DNA from 2 places in the Sinorhizobium sp. BJ1 genome. Region 1 is predicted to be linked to the other one. Evidence: riboswitches for the same ligand, from Rfam matches in the RefSeq annotation. Region 1 holds a riboswitch; the other holds the start of a gene.
What was found. Region 1 has a riboswitch for S-adenosylmethionine ahead of metA (homoserine O-succinyltransferase). Riboswitches for the same ligand answer to the same signal wherever they lie in the genome.

Region 1 (6,773 bases):
CAGCGTGCCGCCCGGCTTCAGCGTATAGATGCAGGTGACGGAGCAATTGCCCGGATAGCCGGCGCGACCATCGGGATCGGTGATCCTGAGCGTCACGCTGTCTTCCGCCCCGTCGACGATCGTCCAGTTGCGCTTGCCGATATTGTCGCTGCCGCCGTGGAGATGCGTAACGCCCTTCTCGTTGAGCTCGAGCTGGTAGGCCTTGCCGTCCAGCACGAAGCGCCCGTCGCCGATGCGGTTGGCGTTGCGGCCGGGCGTGGCGCCGAAATAGGAGGAATGGGCTGGATAGCTTTCGAAATCCTCGAAACCGAGCACGAGCGGGGCCGCATGGCCCTCGAGCCGCAGGTCCTGGATGACCGAGCCCCAGCTGATCACCTTCGCCGTCAGCCCGCCGCCCTTGAGCGTCACCCGATGGACCGGTTCGCCCGACGCCAGGTGGCCGAAGATTTCCGTGTCAGCGCTCATCTTGTCTCTCCTCGCTTCGTCGGTCCAAACGGGCGACAAACTGCGTCATTTCCGGCGGTGCGGCAACCGGAAAGTCAGACTATTCAGCGGGACAATTCCTTCGTCGCCGCCTGCAGGCCGGCAAGCGTCAGCGGGAACATGCGGCCGTGAAAGAGCGCGCGGATCATGCCCGTCGAATGGGTGTGGCGCCAGTCACCCTCCGGCACCGGATTGAGCCAGATCGCACGCGGGAAATGCGTCGTCAGGCGCTCGAGCCAAAGCGCCCCCGCCTCGTCGTTCCAGTGCTCGACCGAACCGCCCGGATGGCTGATCTCGTAAGGGCTCATAGCGGCGTCGCCCACGAAGATGGCGCGGTAATCGCTGCCATAGGTGCGCAGGAGTTCCGCCGTGCGGGTGATGTCGGCGCGGCGGCGGCGATTGTCCTTCCACAGGCCCTCATAGACGCAATTGTGGAAATAGAAATAGTCCATGTGGCGGAACTCGGCGCGCGCCGCGGCGAACAGTTCCTCGACGATACGGATGTGGTCGTCCATCGATCCGCCGACATCGAAGAACATCAGGAGCTTGACGGCGTTGCGCCGCTCCGGCCGGGTCACCACGTCGAGATAGCCGTGCTCGGCGGTCGAGCGGATCGTGCCGGAAAGGTCGAGTTCCTCGGCCGCCCCCTGGCGCCCAGCGCCTGAGCCGTTTCAACGCGACCTTGATGTTGCGGGTGCCGAGCTCGACCGTATCGTCATTATCCTTGAACTCCCGCCGATCCCAGACCTTGACGGCGCGGCGGTGGCGCGAGCCCTCCTGACCGATCCTGACACCCTCGGGATTGTAGCCATAGGCGCCGAAGGGCGAGGTGCCGGCCGTACCGATCCATTTCGAGCCGCCCTGGTGACGGCCGGCCTGCTCGGCAAGCCGTTGGCGCAGCATCTCCATCAGCTTGTCGAAGCCGCCGAGCGCCTCGACGAGCTTCTTCTCCTCTTCGCTCAGATATTTCTCGGCGAGCTTCTTCAGCCATTCCTCGGGGATCTCCGCCTCGGCGACACCCTGTGACGGCGAAACCGCCTCAAGTCCTGCGAAGCGATGGCGGAAGACCCGATCGAAGCGGTCGATGTAGCGCTCGTCCTTGATGAGCGCCGTGCGCGCCAGGAAATAGAAGGCCTCCACGTCGAAGGCGGCAATCCCCGTCTCCATTCCCTCGATCAGCGACAGAAACTCCCGGAGCGTTACCGGGACCTTCTCGGCCTTCAGTTCGAGGAAGAAGGGGATGAACATCACTCTCCAGTGCCGATCTTTTCGAGCTCGTAGGATGTCGTCTGGTACATCTCGTTGATCCAGTTGCCGAAGAACAGATGCGCATGGCTGCGCCAGCGGTTCTGAGGCGGCAAAGTCGAATCGTTATGCGGGAAATAGTCATGCGGCAGCTTGATCGGCACGCCGGCATCCGCGTCGCGGAAATATTCGTCCGACAGCGAGGTCGAATCATACTCGACATGGTTGAACATGTAGAGCCGGTTGCCCTTCTTTTCGTGTACCAGGCAAACCCCCATCTCCTTCGATTCCATCAGGATCTCGAGGCTCGGCACCCGATCGATGTCGGCGCGGCGCACCTCGGTCCAGCGCGACACGGGGACGGCGAAATCATCCGAAAAGCCGTTCAGGTAGACGGAGGAAGGCTTGAGGTTCTGGTGGCGATAGACGCCGAAGGCCTTTTCTTTGAGCGGATACTTCGGCACGCCGTGGAAGTGGTAAATCGCCGCCATCGCGCCCCAACAGACGTTCAGCGTCGAATGCACGTGCGTCGTCGTCCAGTCCAAGATGCGCTTCAATTCCTCCCAATAGGTGACCTCTTCGTAGTCGAGCGTCTCGACCGGGGCGCCGGTGATGATAAAGCCGTCGAACTTGCGGCCCTTCACCTCCTCCCAGGTCTCGTAGAAGGCGAACAGATGTTCCTCGGGCGTGTTCTTCGGCCGGTAGCCGCCGATGCGCACCAGCGTCAGCTCCACCTGCAGCGGCGTCGCGCCGATCAGCCGGGCGATCTGGATCTCCGTCTTGATCTTGTTGGGCATCAGGTTCAAGAGCCCGATCTGCAGCGGGCGGATGTCCTGGCGGACCGCCGCGGTCTCGGTCATCACCCGCACGCCCTCGTTGACGAGTGTTTCGAAGGCGGGCAGCGTATCCGGAATCTTGATGGGCATGGTTCCACTCGATCAATACAAAAAAACCGGCGGCGAGATGATCGCGACCGGTCCTCGGAAATCCGTTGTTCCTCGGCCCTTTAGCGATTTCTTTAACGTGGCTGCAAGCCGGCCGGCCAAATCACCACAGGATCGCTTGATAGCGTGGCGGAGGCGGCGCGGTCAATGAAAAACGATTCGCGGATGTTGCGGCGGCCCCTCATCCGGCCCCGCATCCCCTCGCCCCGCTTGCGGCGAGAGGGCTAGTCCTCGGGGTTAAACCCGAGGAGAGGGGCCAACTGCCGCTGGCTTTTGCAGCAAGGCCAGAGCTTCATTCATCCCATATCCCAATCGACTGCTGGCATCGCTTTGGCTGACCCAGAAGAAGCGAAAGCGGATCGGCGGACCGCCGCTGTCCGGCGTCATTTCGTCGTCAGCCAGCTTTGCCGCTGCTCGCCGACGAGGGCCGTGTGGAAATAGAGCCGCCGGTGCCAGATCTCGCTGCCGCTCTTCACGAAGCGGTAGTCCAATGTGGCGAGTTGGGCGAATGGTTCCCGCGGTGCCAGCCCGGTCTCTTCGAAGAACTCCCGGCGGGCGGCCGCTTTCGGGCTCTCGCCCGGCTCCATCGTGCCGCCCGGCACCTGCAGGTCGACCTCGGGAAAATCCGGTTGATCGAAGACCAGCAGCGAATCTCGCCAGGTGGCGTAGATCAGCACCTTGTGAGCGTCCGGCCTCATCCGTCACGGCGCGCCATGAAGGCCAGCCGCTCGAAAAGATGGACGTCCTGCTCGTTCTTCAGAAGCGCGCCGTGCAGCTTCGGCAGAATCGATTTCGGATCGGCGCGCAAGTCTGCCGGATCGATCTCGTCGGCGACCAGCAGGCGGATCCAGTCGAGCGCCTCGGAGGTCGAGGGCTTCTTCTTCAGGCCCGGCACCTCGCGGATGCCGTAGAAAGCGGTGAGCGCCGCCGAAAGCAGGGTCTTGCGGATGCCGGGATAATGAACCTCGACGATGCGGGCGAGCGTCTCGGCATCGGGAAAGCGGATATAGTGGAAGAAGCAGCGGCGCAGGAAGGCGTCCGGCAATTCCTTCTCGTTGTTCGAGGTGATGATGACGATCGGTCGGTGCCGGGCGCGGATGGTCTCGCCCGTTTCGTAGACGTGGAACTCCATCCGGTCGAGCTCCTGAAGCAGGTCGTTCGGGAATTCGATGTCCGCCTTGTCGATCTCGTCGATCAAGAGCACTGCCTTCTCAGACGCCTGGAACGCCTGCCAGAGCTTGCCTTTGCGGATATAGTTCCCGACGTCATTGACGCGGGCGTCGCCGAGCTGGCTGTCGCGCAGCCGGGAGACGGCATCGTATTCGTAGAGTCCCTGCTGTGCCTTGGTCGTCGACTTGACGTTCCACTCGATGAGTTCGAGGCCGAGCGCTGCGGCGATCTGGCGGGCAAGCTCGGTCTTGCCGGTGCCGGGCTCGCCCTTGACGAGCAGCGGCCGCTCCAGCCGGATCGCCGCATTGACGGCGACCATCAAGTCCTTGTCGGCGATATACTCGGCGGTGCCTTCGAAGTGCATGGGGCTGCTGCTCTCGAATTTGGAGGAACGTGCGATACGGGCAAAGACCGATCCCGTTTAGCCGCGAAACGCCGTGACCTCGATTTCGATCAGCATTTCCGGGCGGATCAGGTCGCAGACGACCATCGTCGCGGCCGGGCGGATCTCGCCGAAGATCTCGCCGAAGATCGGGAAGACCCGGTCGGCGAAGCTGGCGTCGGTGACGTAATAGTGGTTGCGCACCACATCGGCGAGCGAGAAGCCGGCTTCCTTCAAGGCGGCTTCGATCGTCTTCAGGCAGTTGCACGCCTGTTCCTCGACCGTCTCCGGCATGGTCATGGTTGCGTAGTCGTAGCCGGTCGTGCCGGAGACGAAGCACCAGTCGCCCTTTGCGACGGCACGCGAATAGCCCGCCGTCTTCTCGAAAGGCGAACCGGAAGAGATGAGCTTGCGCGCCATCAGCGCTCAGGCCCAGGGATGCGACGCGGCGTTCCTCTTCTCGAAGCTGTCGATGGCGCTCGCCTTTTCGAGCGTCAGGCCGATGTCGTCGAGACCGTTCAACAGGCAGTGGCGCTTGAAGGCATCGATCTCGAACTTGATCGAGCCGCCGTCGGGGCCGGTGATTTCCTGGGCTTCCAGATCGATCGACAACACGGCGTTGGAACCCCGGTTGGCGTCGTCCATCAGCTTGTCGAGGTCGGCCTGGCTGACAACGATCGGCAGGATGCCGTTTTTGAAGCAGTTGTTGTAGAAGATGTCGGCGAACGAGGTGGAGATAACGCAGCGGATGCCGAAATCGAGGAGCGCCCACGGCGCATGCTCGCGCGAGGAGCCGCACCCGAAATTGTCGCCGGCAACCAGGATCTTGGCGTTCTGGTAGGCCGGCTTGTTGAGCACGAAATCCGGATTTGGCGTGCCGTCCTCGTTGTAGCGGGCCTCGGCGAAAAGTCCCGTGCCGAGCCCGGTGCGCTTGATCGTCTTCAGGTAATCCTTCGGGATGATCATGTCCGTGTCGATGTTGACGACGGGCAGGGGCGCAGCAACGCCGGTGAGCTTGACGAACTTGTCCATGGTCTAGCCTTCGATTTCAGCGGAAATGTTGGGAGAGCGTTTAGATCAGTTTTGCGCCGAAATGAAGGGGAATCTGCGTTTGCGGACCTTCCCGGCTCGATTCAGAGATCGATGATCGTGCCGCGCCCGTCGTTCCAGATCCGCATTTCGCGCTGCTGGCCGGCAGCGGCCGCGCGGGCACGTGCCGGCATCGGCTTCGCGTTGAACCGTGCGGCGATCGCACTGCCGATCGCAATGACGGCGGCAATGCCGGCAAGCGCCAGGGCGAGCGACGCGGTCAGCACGAAGGCCGCAAACGTGATGGCAATGGCTGCGGCCGTGAAAAGAACAGAGCGAATGCTTTGCATGTTCGTCACCTTTCTAAAACGCATGTGGTGGCTTGCGGCACCGCTTGCAAGAGGGCCCATCGACTTGCGCAAGGCACGAAAGGCGGGCACAACCAATCCCATGAGTCGAGCGACCAATCATCATCCCGCGCGGCTCCGCCGCTCCGTGCTTTGCGTGCCGGCGGACAATGCCCGTGCGCTTGCCAAGGTCAAGGACCTTGCCGCGGATGCGGTGATCTTCGACCTCGAGGACGCCGTAGCACCCGAGCGCAAGGCCGAGGCCCGCGACGCTCTTGTCCGCCACCTGTCGGAAAACCGGCCCGGCGGCGAAGCGATCATCCGCATCAATGTGGCGGAATCGGGTTTCAGCGAAGCGGATCTCGTCGCCGCGGTCGCGGCGAGCCCGGATGCGATCCTCCTGCCCAAGGTCGAAAGCCCCGCCGACATTCAAGGCATCCTTGAATGGCTGTCTGAAAACGACGCGCCGGAGAGCTTGCGGCTCTGGGCGATGATCGAGACGGGGCGCGGCGTCATCAACGCGCCGGCGATCGCCGAGACGGGCCGCACCTTCGGCGGCCGGCTCGATTGCTTCGTCGTCGGCCTCAACGATCTGCGCAAGGAGACGGGCGTTGCCGCACTCGCCGGCCGCACCTATCTCGTCCCCTGGCTGATGCAGGTCCTCGTCGCCGCCCGCGGTAGCGGCCTCGACGCCATCGACGCGGTCTTCAACGATTTTCGCGATGCGGAGGGTTTCGAGGCCGAATGCCGGCAGGGACGCGACATGGGCTATGACGGCAAGATGCTGATCCACCCCGCCCAGATCAACGCGGCCAATCGCTGCTTCGGCATCGACCAGGCGGCGCTTGACGAGGCGCGCGCGATCATCGACGCTTTTGCCCGGCCGGAACATGCAGGCAAAGGCGTGATCAATCTCGGCGGCCGCATGGTCGAACGGCTCCATCTCGAGCAGGCGCTGAAACTCGCCGCGAAAGCGGAGACCATCGAAAGACGAAAGGCGAAATTTTGAAGCTCTACCGATTTTTGACCGGCCCCGACGACGCGTCGTTCTGCCACAAGGTGACGGCGGCATTGAACCAGGGTTGGAGTCTGCACGGCCCGCCGGCCTATGCCTTCAACGCCGATACACAGCATATGCTGTGCGGCCAGGCAGTGGTGAAAGAGGTGGAAGGC
Region 2 (6,773 bases), on a different contig from region 1:
TCACCGCCTGGATCTGGCATTTCGACTCGATCTCCAGCTCACGGCAGATTTCCCGGGCGAGGTCGACATGGAATCCGGAAAGCTTGCCCGACTGATCGATGAAATTGAAGGGCGGGAAATCGACCGTGGTGAGGAAACGCAGCCGCGCCAGCCCGGTCAGATCGGGCTTGGCGATGCGCTCGCGCGCATCGAACAGCAAAGGCAGCTCCTTCGGCGCAGCGCTCGCTTGGGACGCGACAAGCAATGCCGAGACAGCAAGCATTCCCAAAAGACGGTGAAAGAAAGCGCGCGTCATTGCAATCCGATGCCCCCGTACTAAACCGAACCTACCGGGATGTTGCGACGCTGGCCACGGTAGGCCCTCGACACGCGGGCGCACAGCGGAGGCCATCGGCGGGCTCGTGGAGCCAAAGAGAAATGGAGCGGGTGATCGGGATCGAACCGACGACATCAAGCTTGGGAAGCTGGCGTTCTACCACTGAACTACACCCGCGTCAGAAGCGGAAATTTCCCCAACGGCGTCGATCTGTCAAGCGCCTACAGCGCCGTGCGTCGTGTCAGACGCACAAAGGTCGCTGTAGCACTTTGAATTGCTGCATGTTTTTTTTCCTTGATCGGAAACATGCGGCAGGCTCACTCGGCGCGAAAATGCTTCGACAGCTTCAGGCCCTGCGCCTGGTAGTTCGAGCCGAGATCGAGGCCGTAGAGCCCCTCCGGGCGCTCCAGCATATGCTCGTAGATCAGTCGGCCGACGATCTGTCCGTGTTCGAGGATGAAGGGCACCTCGTGGCTGCGAACCTCGAGCACGGCGCGGCTGCCGCTACCGCCAGCCGAGGCGTGGCCGAAGCCAGGATCGAAGAAGCCGGCATAGTGGACGCGGAACTCGCCGACGAGCGGGTCGAAGGGCGTCATCTCGGCGGCGTAGAGCGGCGGCACATGCACCGCCTCACGGGAAACAAGGATATAGAACTCGTCCGGATCGAGGATCAGGTCGTCGCGGCCACGACTGTAAAGCGGCTCCCAGAAATCTAAGACCGCGTGCTCTGCCTTCTTGTCGACGTCGACGACCGACGTGTGGTGCTTGCCGCGATAGCCGATCAGGCCTTCAGGACCGGTGCCCTTGAGATCGATCGACAGTGCAATACCGCCGCCGGAGACGTTGGGCCGCTCGCTGGCGACGAGCACGTCGCTTTCATGCAGCCCCAGCAGTTCCTGTTCGGAAAGGACGGAGTGGCCGATGCGGAAACGGATCTGCGAAAGGCGCGAACCGCGGCGGACGACAATCGGGAAAGTCCGCGGGCTGATCTCGAGATAGAGCGGCCCGCTATAGCCGGCCGGGATCTTGTCGAATTCCTGGGCTCGGTCGGTGATGACGCGCGTGAAAATATCGAGGCGGCCGGTCGAGCTCTTCGGATTGGCGGAGGCGGACATCATCTCCGGCAGTGAAAGGCTTTCCATCAGCGGCACGATATAGACGCAGCCGGTTTCCAGCACTGCGCCCTCGCTGAGATCGATCACATGCAGCTTCAGGCGATCGAGCTTGTCGGCGACCAGATGGGCGGGACCCGGCATGAAACTCGCCCGGACGCGAAATGCCTTGGATCCGAGGCGAAGATCGAGGCTGGCCGGCTGGATCTGATCATCATCCAGCACCTTCTCGCTCTTCAGACGTCCCGACGCGTACAGCGCGGCAATCGCGCGGTCGGCCAAAATCCCTGTTTCGCGGCCCATTTCCGATCCTCATTCTCAGTTGCCAGACAAAACCAAACTCCGGGAATTGACGCAAGCGCGACCAAGCAGTATTGGAGCTTTATCCCGTGGTGATTTGGCCGGTCGGCTTGCAGCCACGTTAAACAAGTAGCTAAAAAGGCCGGGTGTCAAACCGGTCGTTTCGCGACCGGTTTTTTTGTTTTTGAAGGTGATCGTCGCATGAGCAAGAACTGGCGCCCGGCAACCCAACTCGTCCACGGCGGGACCACCCGCTCGCAGCACGGCGAGACCTCCGAAGCAATCTTCCTGACGCAGGGCTTTGTCTATGACAGCTCGGAGGCGGCCGAAGCCCGCTTCAAGGGCGAGACCGACGGCTTCATCTATGCCCGCTACGGCAGCCCGACGAACGACATGTTCGAGAAGCGCATGTGCATGCTCGAAGGCGCCGAGGATGCGCGCGCCACTGCCTCCGGCATGGCGGCCGTCTCGTCGGCGATCCTCTGCCAGGTCAAGGCGGGCGACCACATCGTCGCGGCGCGCGCCCTCTTCGGCTCCTGCCGCTGGGTGGTGGAAACGCTCGCCCCGAAATACGGGATCGAATGCACGCTGGTCGACGGCCGCGACCTTGCCAACTGGGAAAACGCGGTCCGCCCGAACACCAAGGTGTTCTTCCTAGAGAGCCCGACCAACCCGACACTCGAAGTGATCGACATTGCCGGCGTCGCCAAGCTCGCCAACCAGGTCGGCGCCAAGGTTGTCGTCGACAATGTCTTCGCCACGCCGCTTTTCCAGAAGCCGCTGGAACTCGGCGCCCATGTCGTCGTCTATTCCGCCACCAAGCATATCGACGGCCAGGGCCGTTGCCTCGGCGGCGTCGTGCTGGCCGACAAGGAGTGGATCGACGAGAATCTGCACGACTATTTCCGCCACACCGGCCCCGCCATGTCGCCCTTCAATGCCTGGACGCTGCTCAAGGGCATCGAAACGCTGCCGCTGCGCGTCAAGCAGCAGACGGACAACGCCCGCCGCATCGCCGACTTTCTTGCCGAGCAGCCGCAGGTGGCGCGCGTCATCTATCCGGGCCGCAAGGACCATCCGCAGGCCGACATCATCGCCAAGCAGATGAGCGGCGGCTCGACGCTGGTCGCCTTCGAACTGAAAGGCGGCAAGGAAGCTGCCTTCGCGCTTCAGAACGCGCTCGAGATCTCGCGGATTTCCAACAATCTCGGCGATTCGAAGAGCCTCATCACGCATCCGGCAACGACGACGCACAAGAACCTCACCGATGAGGCCCGCGCCGAACTCGGGATCTCGGCCGGCACGGTGCGCTTCTCGGCCGGCATCGAGGACAGCGACGATCTGGTCGAGGATTTCGCCAAGGCGCTGAAGTCGGATCGGGCCTGAGCGGCGCCGCAGCATAAGTCGAAACCGCCCTCGTAACGCGGGCGGTTTTTCATCGTCCGTCGCGAAAGATCAGGCGCGCAAGAACGATCCGCGATAGGGCGGTGTAAAGGCAAAGGGCGGCGAATATCACTGCCAACGCCGAGAACCAGGCTGGAAAGAGGCAAGCGACCAGAAAGAAGGCGATCGTCTCGGTCGCCTCCGCAAGGCCGGTCGTGAAATAGATCGACTTCGCGCCGCGGATCTCGGTCGACAGCGCCCGCTTCTCGGCGATCGCGGCGAAGGCAAGGAAGCTCGAGCCATTGACATAGAATGAAAAGAGCAAGAGCCCGCCGGCGAGGCCGTTGGCCGCCGGATCGGCAACGATGAAAGCGAGCGGGATCGCGCCATAGAAGGCGAAGTCGAGGACGATGTCGAGAAAACCACCGAAATCGGTCTTGCGTCTCGCACGCGCCACCGCCCCATCGAGGCCGTCGCAGAGCCGGCTCAACAGGATGAGAGCCGCGGCCGCAAGATAGTCGTGCCGGGCAATGAGGACGGCCGCGGCAAGTCCCAGACAAAGGCCGCAGATCGTGATCGCATCGGCGCTCAAGCCGCGCTTGGCGAGCGCCGCACCGAGCCGGTTCAGAATGGGATCGAGATGCCTGCGCACCGCACCGTCGAGCATGTTTGCCTGCCTTGCATGAAATTCGTAACGGCCGGTATAATCTTGCCGTTATTCTTCACGAAACCTTATCGCCGTATGATACTCGAGCAATTTTGAAACAGGATGTCGAACATGTACCGCGCACTGACTCGCGACATAGAAGTCACGGTGGAGCCGTACTATCTCGAGGAACAGTCGGATCCGGATGACAGCCGCTATGTCTGGGGCTACCGCATCGTCATTTCGAACCATTCAGGGACAGCGGTGCGGCTGATGACCCGCTATTGGCACATCACCGACGAGAACGGCCAGGTGGACGAAGTGAGCGGTCCGGGCGTCATCGGCGAGCAGCCGCTGCTCAACCCGGGCGACACCTACGAATACTCTTCCGGCTGCCCGCTCGACACGCCGTCGGGCGTCATGTTCGGCCACTACTGCATGGAGGCCGAAGACGGAGAAACCTTCAACGTGGCCATCCCCGCCTTCTCGCTCGATTCTCCCGGACTGGTGCGTACCTTGAACTAAGGGTCTAATTCTTACTGAGAGCGCACTTCGCTCGCCTCGAAGCGGTAGTTGGTGGAGCAGAACTCGCAGGTGACCTTGATCTGGCCGTCCTCGATGCTGTGCTCGATGTCCTCGTCGCTCAGTCCCTCAAGGACCTGGCGTATCTTGTCGCGCGAGCAGCTGCAGCGATCATAGACCGCCTGGGGCTGATAGACGCGCACGCCCCGCTCATGGAACAGCCGATACAGCAGACGCTCCGTGCCGACCATCGGGTCGGTCAGTTCATCGGTATCGATGGTCTCGACCATCACCTTTGCTTCAGCCCAGAGATCGTCGTCCTCGAAGAGCAGGCCGGCATCGCTATCGTCGCCATCGCCGCCGGGTAGGTCCGGCTGGCGCATGCGGTCGGGAGCCTCTGGCAGGAACTGCGCCACCATGCCGCCGGCCCGCCAGCGATGCCGCGGTTTGCCGTTTTCGTCCCGGTCGAGCAGTTCGGCGACGGCAAGGCGAACCTTGGTCGGTATCTGTTCCGATTGGCGGAAATAAACCGCTGCGATCTCCTCCAGCGTCGCGCCGTCGAGCGCCACGATGCCCTGGTAGCGTTGGGTGTGGGCGCCCTGGTCGATGGTAAAGGCGAGGATGCCGTTGCCGAGCAACTCGTGCGGCTGCGTGCGCCCGCCATTCTCGGCGGCGGCAAGCGCCTCTTCGTCATAGCGCGCATAGGCGCGAACCCGATCCGGGGTGGAGAAATCGGCGACGACGAGGTCGACCGGCCCATCACCCTGGGTCTGGACGATCAGCTTGCCCTCGAACTTGAGCGAGGTTCCAAGCAGAACGGTCAGCACGACCGTTTCGGCAACGAGCCGCGCCACCGGCAGCGGATAGCTGTGCCGCTCAAGGATCGCGTCGAGCATCGGACCGAGCTGCACGGCCCGTCCCCGTACGTCGAGACCCTCGACCTGGAAGGGAACGACGTGGTCGTCACCGGCAAAATCGAACTCGCCAAGTCCCGGTGCTGTCTCTGTCATCGTTTGCTCCTTGCATGGATCACGACGGCCGAGGCAACCCGAAATCGTCGTGATCGAACTTCCAATTGTGTGCGGTGCAAGCGGAAAACCGCGTACTCCCTTTGCCATTCCTGTACTTCGTTGCATCTCTATCGAGAGGCGCAACGGGTGCATGACGTCTTGAATTGCTCGTGACATCGAGAGCGCCGATCGACGCACTCCGTCTCTAACTGCCGCTTATGCCATTTGATCCCGCTGTGAACGGATTTGTCCAGCAGGCACATGCGAGGCCCGAGAACGCCTCTGAGGCGATGTCTCCGCCAAAGCGCGCTCGCAACACCGGCGCAAGGGCCGGCATCTCCCGCATGCCGCCTAAATTGTGTCGCCGCGTCCCGAATTCAATAGCCGCGCCCGCACCCAGGCTCCGCCCAACCGCTATCAGACGACGCCCAGGCACCAGGCGAGGATCGACTTTTGCGCGTGCAGCCGGTTCTCGGCCTCGTCGAAGACGACGGACTGGGGGCCATCGATGACCTCGTCGGTGACTTCCTCGCCGCGATGCGCCGGCAGGCAATGCATGAACAAGGCTTCGGGCGACGCATGCTTCATCAGCGCCTCGTTGACCTGATAGGGCTGGAAGACGTTGTGTCCCCGGGCGCGATGCTCCTGGTTCATGGACACCCAGGTGTCGGTGACGACGCAGTGGGCGCCCGCAACCGCCTGCTCCGCCTCATGGCAGAGGAGGATTTCGCCACCATTGTTGCGCGCCCAGTTGAGGAACTTGTTCTGCGGCTCGGAGCCGAGCGGCACCGCCATGTTCATCTTGTAACCGAAGCGTGCCGAGCCTTCGATCAACGAATGGAGCACGTTGTTGCCGTCGCCCGTCCAGGCGATCGTCTTGCCTTTGACCGGTCCGCGATGCTCCTCGAAGGTCATGATATCGGCCATGATCTGGCAGGGATGCGTGTCGTCGGTCAGGCCGTTGATGACCGGAACGGTCGCGTGCTCGGCCAATTCCAGCAGCCGGCGATGATCAGTCGTGCGGATCATGATCGCATCGACGTAGCGGGACAGCACCTTGGCGGTGTCGCCGATCGCCTCGGCGCGGCCGAGCTGCATTTCGGTGCCCGACAGGAACAGCGTCTCGCCGCCCAGCTGCCGCATGCCGACATCGAAGGAAACGCGGGTGCGGGTGGACGGCTTCTCGAAGATCATCGCCAGCATCTTGCCGTCAAGCGGCTTCTCGGCCGTTCCGGCCTTGGTCGCCGTCTTCCGCAGGAGTGCATCGTCGATGATCGTGCGCAGGTCGGCGCTTGTCATTGCCGAGAGATCGAGGAAGTGTCTAGAGGCAATCATAAAGCGATATTTCCTGTCATAAACCGGTAATCGACCATACTATCCGCGCCGCTTTCAACCCGTCGCGATCTCAAGCCGCGGCCGTGCCGCTCTTGGCCCGGACCGTTTCGGCAGCGCGTTCAAGCCGCGCCAGCCCCTCTCGTGCCTCG

Region 2: it holds a riboswitch for S-adenosylmethionine, as region 1 does, so the genes downstream of both, CO676_RS01860 (O-succinylhomoserine sulfhydrylase) here and metA (homoserine O-succinyltransferase) in region 1, are expected to answer to the same signal.

Annotation. Positions count from the first base shown of each region.
Region 1 covers NZ_NWTH01000007.1:25,228-32,000, forward strand. Annotated here, with positions in the region: gene CO676_RS12100 (aldose epimerase family protein) at 1-465, opposite strand, end outside; partial or broken gene CO676_RS12105 (VWA domain-containing protein) at 549-1,731, opposite strand; gene metA (homoserine O-succinyltransferase) at 1,731-2,654, opposite strand; SAM riboswitch at 2,715-2,792, opposite strand; partial or broken gene CO676_RS12115 (NUDIX domain-containing protein) at 2,910-3,370, opposite strand; gene CO676_RS12120 (MoxR family ATPase) at 3,367-4,206, opposite strand; gene CO676_RS12125 (RidA family protein) at 4,264-4,644, opposite strand; gene leuD (3-isopropylmalate dehydratase small subunit) at 4,651-5,256, opposite strand; gene CO676_RS12135 (hypothetical protein) at 5,358-5,603, opposite strand; gene CO676_RS12140 (CoA ester lyase) at 5,704-6,609, shown strand; gene CO676_RS12145 (DUF1737 domain-containing protein) at 6,606-6,773, shown strand, end outside.
Region 2 covers NZ_NWTH01000001.1:373,856-380,628, reverse strand. Annotated here, with positions in the region: gene CO676_RS01875 (transporter substrate-binding domain-containing protein) at 1-295, opposite strand, end outside; tRNA gene CO676_RS01870 (tRNA-Gly) at 419-493, opposite strand; gene CO676_RS01865 (2'-deoxycytidine 5'-triphosphate deaminase) at 634-1,731, opposite strand; SAM riboswitch at 1,808-1,886, shown strand; gene CO676_RS01860 (O-succinylhomoserine sulfhydrylase) at 1,930-3,114, shown strand; gene CO676_RS01855 (CDP-alcohol phosphatidyltransferase family protein) at 3,164-3,778, opposite strand; gene apaG (Co2+/Mg2+ efflux protein ApaG) at 3,890-4,282, shown strand; gene CO676_RS01845 (Hsp33 family molecular chaperone) at 4,294-5,289, opposite strand; gene argF (ornithine carbamoyltransferase) at 5,707-6,624, opposite strand; gene CO676_RS01835 (aspartate aminotransferase family protein) at 6,695-6,773, opposite strand, start outside.